2 linked regions of the Luteitalea sp. TBR-22 genome follow. The protein of the gene in region 1 interacts with the protein of each later gene in a pairwise test. Links are inferred from orthologs where the notes say so. Each region holds a gene or a part of one and is shown in the gene's direction. Other genes may lie near its edges.

Region 1 (3,703 bases):
CCTGGGCTGGCCATGACTGACCGTCGCCCAAGGGCGACGGCTACGACCAACGGCCGACTGCCCACTGCCCACTGCCGACTGCCGACTGCCGACTGCCGACTGCCCACTGCCGACTGCCGACTAGAATGGTGTGCTGATGGAATCGGGTCGAGGGTTCACCGGACGGGTCTGGGGCGCGGGCAAGTTGCTCGTGCTGCTGGCCTTGCTCGGGCTGACGTACGCCGTCTCGTTCGGCATGGCGATGCGGCTCGCGCTGCGGACGCGCGACGTGCGCGTGCCCGACCTGCGTGGGCGCACCGTCAACCAGGCCAGTTCCTCGCTCACCGAACTCGGCCTGCCGCTCAAGGTCGAAGAGTCGCGGCGCTCCGACCCGAAGGTACCGGCAGGCCTCATCCTCGCGCAGGATCCCGTGTCGGGCAGCACCGCTCGTCGCCCGCGCAGCGTGAAGGTGTGGTTGAGTGCCGGGCCGACCGTGAGCCGCGTGCCCGCCGTGACCGGCCTCACTGAGCGCACCGCGCAGCTGCGCCTCGAGAGTGAGGGGGTCGGCATCCGGGGTCTCGCCGCCATCCGCTCCTCGGCCTTCCCCGCCGGCATCGTCGTGTCGCAGAACCCGGCGCCCGGCGCCGCGGCCGACACCGTGTCGTTGCTGGTCAACCGCGGCGAGCGGGGTGCCACCTACGTCATGCCCGACCTGATCGGCGTCAACGCCCAGCGGGCCGCGGAAGTGCTGCGGGTGCGGGGCTTCCGCGTGGCGCTGGTGGCCGAGCAGCCCTACCCCGGCGTTCCCCCCGGCATCGTCCTGCGACAGTCGCCGCTCGGCGGCTTCCAGATTGCGCCCGGCGACGCCATTTCCCTGGAGGTCAGCCGGTGAGCGTGCGTCTCGCGCCGTCGGTGTTGAGCGCCGACTTCGCCGCGCTCGGCGAAGACGTGCGGAAGGTGGCGGCGGCCGGCGCCGACTGGATTCACGTCGACGTGATGGACGGCCGCTTCGTGCCCAACATCAGCATCGGCCTGCCCGTCGTCGCGGCCCTGAAGCGGGTGTCGCCGGTGCCCCTCGACGTGCACCTGATGATCGTCGAGCCGGAAAGGTACGTGGATCAGTTCGTGGAGGCCGGCGCGGCGTCCCTCTCGGTACACGTGGAGGCCACCGACCACCTGCACCGGTTGGTGCATCGGATCCGGCAGCTGGGCGCTCGGCCGGGCGTGGCGATCAACCCGGCCACCTCCCTCGACACGCTCGCCGAGATCGCGCCCGACCTCGACATCGTCATCCTCATGTCGGTCAACCCGGGCTTTGGCGGGCAGGCGTTCATCGAGCGGAGCTACGACCGGCTGCGCCGGCTGCGCGACTTCCTGGATCGGGCGGGGAGCCAGGCCCTGATCACCGTCGACGGCGGGGTCGATCCCGGTCGGGCCGAAGCCGTGGTCGCCGCGGGAGGCGACGTGCTGGTGGCTGGCGCGGCCGTGTTCGCCGCCGCCGATCCCGCCGCGGCGATGGCCGACCTGCGGGCCGCCGGCACGCGTGGCTGGCAGGCGCGCGGCGCGCGATGAGCCGGGTGGCGGGCGCTGCCCGCATCCGCGTCCGCTATGCCGAGACCGACCAGATGGGGGTGGTCTACCACGGCAACTACTTCGCCTGGTTCGAGGTCGGCCGCGTCGAGCTGCTGCGACAGCTCGGCTGGAGCTACAAGGCTCTCGAAGCCGACGGCGTGAGCCTGCCCGTCATCGAGGCCACTTGCACGTACCTGCACCCGGCGCGGTACGATGACGAGTTGGAGATCCGGACGACGGGCCGCATGGCGAGCGCGCTTCGGGTCGAGTTCACCTATGAGCTGGTCCGGCTGGAGGACGCCCGCGTGCTGGCGACGGCCCGGACGATGCACGTACCCGTCAACCGCGACGGGCGGCCCTGCCGCCTGCCGGTGGCGTTGAGGGAGATCTTCTCGTGAGGGCACTCGTGACCGGCGCGGCGGGCTTCATCGGCTCGACGCTGACCGACCGCCTGCTGGCGCAGGGCGCCGACGTGGTCGGCATCGATTGCTTCACGGACTACTACCCGCGCGCGCTCAAGGAGACGAACCTTGCCGGGGCACGCCAGTCGGCGCGCTTCGAACTGGTCGAGGACGACCTGCTCGACACCGACCTGGCGGCCCTGCTCGACGGCGTCACCCACGTCTTCCACCTGGCCGCGCAGGCCGGCGTCCGCAAGAGCTGGGGCCGCGACTTCAGCGTCTACGTGAGCAACAACATCGCCGCGACGCAACGGCTGCTCGAGGAGTGCGCCGGCCGGCCGCTCGAGCGCTTCGTCTATGCCTCGACGTCTTCGGTGTACGGCGACGAGGCCCCGATCCCGATGCGGGAGGATCAGCGCTTGCAGCCGCTCTCCCCGTACGGGGTGTCGAAGCTGGCCGCCGAGCACCTCGGGCACCTGTACTTTGCCAACCATGGGCTGCCGTTCACGGCGTTGCGCTATTTCACCGTGTACGGCCCCCGCCAGCGGCCCGACATGGGGTTCCATCGCTTCCTCACGGCCGCCATGGCAGGCAAGCCGCTCACGCGCTTCGGCGACGGCGAGCAGACGCGGGATTTCACGTACGTGGCCGATGCGGTGACCGCCACGGTCGCGGCGGCCACCCTCGGCGCACCGGGCCGCGTGTACAACATCGGCGGCGGGTCGCGGGTGACCGTCAACCAGGTGTTCGAGATCATCGGGCGCCTCGTCGGGCGCGCCGTGGAGATCGACCAGCAGCCGCCCCAGAAGGGCGACATGCGCGACACGTACGCGGACACGAGCCGGGCGAGGGCCGACCTCGGCTTCGTCCCGTCGGTGACGCTCGAGCAGGGACTGACAGAAGAATACGCATGGCTACGGACCGAACGCGCATGACGATGGTGATGGCACGTCTCCGGCTGGCAGTGGTGCTCGGCCTCGCGGTGATGGCCGGCGCGTGCGCCACCAAGCGCGGCAACATCCCCACCGGGGTCACCGAGCCCGACAAGTACTTGTACGAGCAGGGCCAGGCCTCGATGACCGACCGCAAGTGGTTCACGGCCCGCGAGTACTTCCAGCAGTTGGTGGACGGCTACCCGCAGAGCCCGCTGCGCGCCGACGCCAAGCTGGGGCTCGGCGACGCGTACCTCAACGACGGCACCACCGAGGGCAAGCTGCGCGCCGAGCGCGAGTTCCAGGAGTTCCTGTCGTACTTCCCGACCCACCAGAAGGCCGACTACGCGCAGTTCAAGCTGGCGATGACGCACTTCGAGCAGATGCCGAAGGCCGAGCGCGACCAGACCGAGACCAGGGCGGCGCTGGAGCAGTTCGAGGCCTTCCGCACCCGCTACCCCAACAGCCCGTTGATGCCCGACGTCCAGGAAAAGGAACGGATCGCGCGCGACCGCCTCAGCGAGTCGATTTACAAGGTGGGCTACTTCTACCACCGGGCCCGCTGGTACCCCGGCGCCATCTCGCGCTTCCGCCAGGTCCTGCAGGAAGACCCGCAGTTCACCGGCCGCGACGCGGTGTACTACTACCTGGCCGAGGCCCTGGTGACCGTCAGGCTCGAGGCGGAGGCCCTCCCCTTGCTGGACAAGCTGGAGGAGGAATTCATCGAGAGCGAGTTCCTCGTCAAGGGCGCGGCGCTGCGGGAGCAGGTCAAGACGACGCTGGCGCAGCGTACGCCCGGCACCGAGGGCAGCCCGACGG
Region 2 (4,187 bases), 350 kb from region 1 along the record:
CCTGGCAGCGGGCGTCGCTGGAGAGCGAACTGTCGGCCCTGCGCGCCGAGAACGAGACGATGCGCTCGGCGACCGGGGCGCTGACCTCCCAGATCACGTCGCTGCAGTCGGTCGTGGACGACATCTCGAAGCTGTCGCCGTCGGCCACCGAGCGGACGGCGATGGGACGGCTGCCCAAGGGCGTCCAGCAGTCGGCGCTCGGCGGCCTGTCGCCGGAAGCCGCGCGCATCGCCCTGACCGGGCCGACCGCGCAACCTGATGCCGTCGGGGTGGTGCGGCAGATGCTGTCGGCCCTCGAGTCGCGGCTGGAAACGGCCCGGCCCCGCCTCGAGCGCCGCGCCGCCCTGGCCCGCGCCACGCCGGCCATCTGGCCCGCCCTCGGCGCCCTGTCGTCGAGCTTCGGCACCCGCCGCGACCCCTTCACCGCGGCCGCGAGCATGCATCCGGGGCTCGACCTCGACGTCGACCTCGGTGATCCGGTCTTCGCCACGGCCGACGGCGTGGTGACCGACGCACGGTACCACCCCGAGTACGGCAACCTGGTGATCGTGTCGCACGGGTTCGGCATCGAGACCCGCTACGCCCACCTGTCCCGCTACCGGGTCCGCCCGGGGACCTCGGTGACGCGTGGGCAGGTCGTCGGCGAGGCGGGCTCGACCGGCCGCTCGACCGGTTCGCACCTCCACTACGAGGTGTGGATCGACGGTCGCCCCGTCAATCCGCTGCAGTACCTCGTGGCGCGCGACGCTCGTTAGCCGGCGCGGCAGGACCTGCGCTCCGGACGCGCAGGGTTGCCTCCCCTCCAGCCGTTCCCTACAATCGGAGGATCGCGGTGCCCGCTTCCGGGCCCGCCTCCTGGTAGACCCTTTGGTTCTCGATACCCTACTCGCCAAGGTCATCGGCACGCAGAACGAACGCGAGCTGAAGCGGATTCAGCCGCTCGTCGCTCGCATCAACGGGCTCGAGCCTGCCATGCAGCAGCTCACCGAGGCCCAGCTGCGTGGCAAGACCGCCGAGTTCAAGGAGCGCCTGGCGCGCGGCGAGTCGATCGACGACCTGCTGCCCGAGGCCTTCGCCGTCGTCCGGGAGGCCGGGCGTCGGGTGGTGCACATGCGCCACTACGACGTCCAGTTGATCGGCGGCATCGTCCTGCACCGCGGGCGCATCGCCGAGATGAAGACCGGCGAGGGCAAGACGCTGGTCGCGACGCTGCCGGCCTACCTCAACGCGCTGGCCGGCAAGGGCGTGCACGTCGTCACGGTGAACGACTACCTGGCCCGCCGCGACTCGGAGTGGATGGGCCGCATCTACCGCTACCTCGAGATGTCGGTCGGCGTCATCCAGCACGACCTGCGCGACGACGAGCGGCAGCGGCAGTACGCGGCCGACATCACCTACGGCACCAACAACGAGTTCGGGTTCGACTACCTGCGCGACAACATGAAGTTCGAGCTGTCGCAGATGGTGCAGCGGCCGCACTTCTACGCGATCGTCGACGAGGTGGACTCGATCCTCATCGACGAGGCGCGCACGCCGCTGATCATCTCGGGCCCGGCCGAGGAGTCCACCGACCTGTACTACGAGGTCGACCGCATCATCCCGAAGCTGAAGCCGGGCGCGGTGATCCAGGGACAGGTCAAGGCCGAGGAGCGCGAGGCGCTCGAGGCGACCGGCGACTACATCGTCGACGAGAAGCACAAGACGGCGACGCTGACCGAAGGCGGCATGGCGCACGCCGAGCAGCTGCTCGCGCACCGGCTGCAGCCCGGGGGGCTGTACGACCCGGCCAACATGCCCCTGCTCCACCACGTGCAGCAGGGCCTGCGGGCGCACACGCTGTTCCGTCGCGACGTCGACTACATGGTCAACGACGAGGGGCAGGTCGTCATCATCGACGAGTTCACCGGCCGCATCATGCCGGGGCGTCGCTGGAGCGACGGGTTGCACCAGGCCGTCGAGGCCAAGGAAGGCGTGAAGATCGAGCGCGAGAACCAGACGCTCGCGACCATCACCTTCCAGAACTACTTCCGCAAGTACGAGAAGCTCGCCGGCATGACCGGCACCGCCGACACCGAGGCGGAGGAGTTCAACAAGATCTACAAGCTCGACGTGATCTCGGTGCCGACCAACCGGCCGCTGATCCGCGTCGAGGAGCCCGACACCGTCTACCGCACGCAGCGCGAGAAGTACGACGCGATCGTCGAGGACATCGCGCAGCAGCAGGCCAAGGGGCGCCCGGTGCTGGTCGGCACGGTCTCGGTCGAGAAGTCCGAGCTGTTGTCGACGATGCTCAAGCGCAAGGGCGTCAAGCACGTGGTGCTCAACGCCAAGTACCACGCGCAGGAAGCCGAGATCGTCGCGCAGGCCGGTCGGCTGGGCAAGGTCACCGTGGCCACCAACATGGCCGGCCGCGGCACCGACATCCTGCTGGGCGGCAACGCCGAGCACATGGCCCGCCAGCAGTGCCTGGCCGAGGAAGTCGCCGAGAAGGTGCCGCGCGGCCAGGAGAAGTACGTCGACGACGAGGAGTTCGTCTACTTCCGCCACGTCGACAACTTCTACCGGGTGCCGACGCCGACCTGGAACGCGATCTTCAAGAGCTTCGACGACGAGTGTCGGGCCGAGCACGCGCAGGTGATCGCCCTCGGCGGCCTGCACATCGTCGGCACCGAGCGCCACGAGTCGCGGCGCATCGACAACCAGTTGCGCGGCCGGGCCGGTCGCCAGGGCGACCCGGGCTCCTCGCGCTTCTACCTGTCGCTCGAGGACGACCTGATGCGCATCTTCGGGTCGGCCAACATCTCGGGGCTGATGCAGCGCCTCGGGATGGAAGAAGGCGTGCCGATCGAGAGCCGGATGGTCACCCGGGCCATCCAGCGCGCGCAGAAGCAGGTCGAGGCCCAGAACTTCGGCATCCGCAAGCACCTGCTCGAGTACGACGACGTGATGAACAAGCAGCGCGAGAGCGTCTACGCGCTGCGTCGGCAGTTGCTCGAGGGCAGCATCCGCCTCGAGGACGGCGAGGTCGACTCGCGCGAGTACCTGATGGTGCTGGCCGAGGACCTGGTCGGCGCGCTGGTCAGCGAGTACGCCGGCGTGAAGGACCACCCCGAGCAGTGGGACCTGGCGCAGTTGCGCGAGGAGATCGAGCGGGTCTTCGGCGTCGACGAGCAGATCCTGCGTGACCTGCCGCTCGAGACGATGACCGCCGAGCAGATCCGCACCGAGCTCTGGGACGAGGTCGAGGACGCCTACGCGGAGAAGGAAGCGGCCGTCGGTCGCGACCTGCTGCAGCTGCCGGAGGAGGTCATCCCGCAGATCGCCGGACCCACCTTCTTCGAGCAGATGAAGACGGTGGAGGGTGACGCGCGCCTCTCGATGGCCGGTCGCAGCGTGCTGGCGCCGATCGAGCGCAACCTGATGCTGCAGGTGGTCGACGGGCAGTGGAAGGATCACCTCTACAGCCTCGATCACCTGAAGGAAGGCATCGGGCTGCGGGGCTACGGCCAGCGCGACCCGCTCGTCGAGTACAAGAAGGAGAGCTACGCGCTCTTCGAGGCGATGAAGCAGCGCGTCGACGAGGAGACCGTCCGCTACCTGTGGCGGCTGCGGCCGATGTTCGGCCGCTCGGAGCCCTCGCCCGCCGAGGCGCTCGAGGCCAGCGACGAGGCGACGGTGACCGCGCCCGCCGCGCCCGCGCCGCGCCAGGCCGCGCCGGTCCCGGCGGTGCAGCGGCCGCCGGCCACGCCCGACATCTTCCAGCGCCCGCAGCGCGTGCAGGAGAACCGGCCTGCGCCATCGTCGGCCGGCGCCCTGTTCGGCGCCCCCGCCGCCGCGGCAGCGGCGCCCCCCAGGCCGGCGCGCGTCGGCGGCGACGACGCCGGCGTGCGGACCGTGCGTCGCGACGTGCCGAAGGTCGGCCGCAACGACGACTGCCCCTGCGGCAGCGGCAAGAAGTACAAGAAGTGCCACGGGGCGGGCCTGTGACGCAGGCGATGGCGCGCGTCACCGCTCCCCGTCCGTTCGAACACCACGAGGCCGACGTCTGTCGGCCTTTCGTGTCTTCACGTGCCTGATCCCATGACGACCACGGACACCCTCGCCGCCCTCTCGCCCGCTGAACAAGTGGAGCGTGGCCTGCAGACCGCGCTCACCTTCGACGACATCCTCCTGGTGCCCCGCCGCTC

The links. The genes of interacting proteins can lie anywhere in the genome.
Region 2: the proteins of TBR22_RS14160 (region 1) and secA interact in binary tests that used the Escherichia coli proteins (3 or more experiments, as listed by UniProt). The link is inferred for Luteitalea sp. TBR-22 from one-to-one orthologs.

What each region holds. Positions count from the first base shown.
Region 1 is NZ_AP024452.1:3,419,715-3,423,417, forward strand. Bases 278-3,248 are described here. They hold TBR22_RS14160 (thioesterase family protein), read left to right. Parts: upstream 278-1,547; coding sequence 1,548-1,949; downstream 1,950-3,248. Other genes in these bases: TBR22_RS14150 (PASTA domain-containing protein), read left to right, coding at 278-871; rpe (ribulose-phosphate 3-epimerase), read left to right, coding at 874-1,551; TBR22_RS14165 (NAD-dependent epimerase/dehydratase family protein), read left to right, coding at 1,946-2,887; TBR22_RS14170 (outer membrane protein assembly factor BamD), read left to right, coding at 2,863-3,248. In the rest of the region: more of TBR22_RS14150, read left to right, coding at 137-277; more of TBR22_RS14170, read left to right, coding at 3,249-3,703.
Region 2 is NZ_AP024452.1:3,073,767-3,077,953, reverse strand. Bases 481-4,187 are described here. They hold secA (preprotein translocase subunit SecA), read left to right. Parts: upstream 481-867; coding sequence 868-3,987; downstream 3,988-4,187. Other genes in these bases: guaB (IMP dehydrogenase), read left to right, coding at 4,081-4,187; TBR22_RS12660 (M23 family metallopeptidase), read left to right, coding at 481-755. In the rest of the region: more of TBR22_RS12660, read left to right, coding at 1-480. UniProt on the Escherichia coli protein: Required for protein export, interacts with the SecYEG preprotein conducting channel.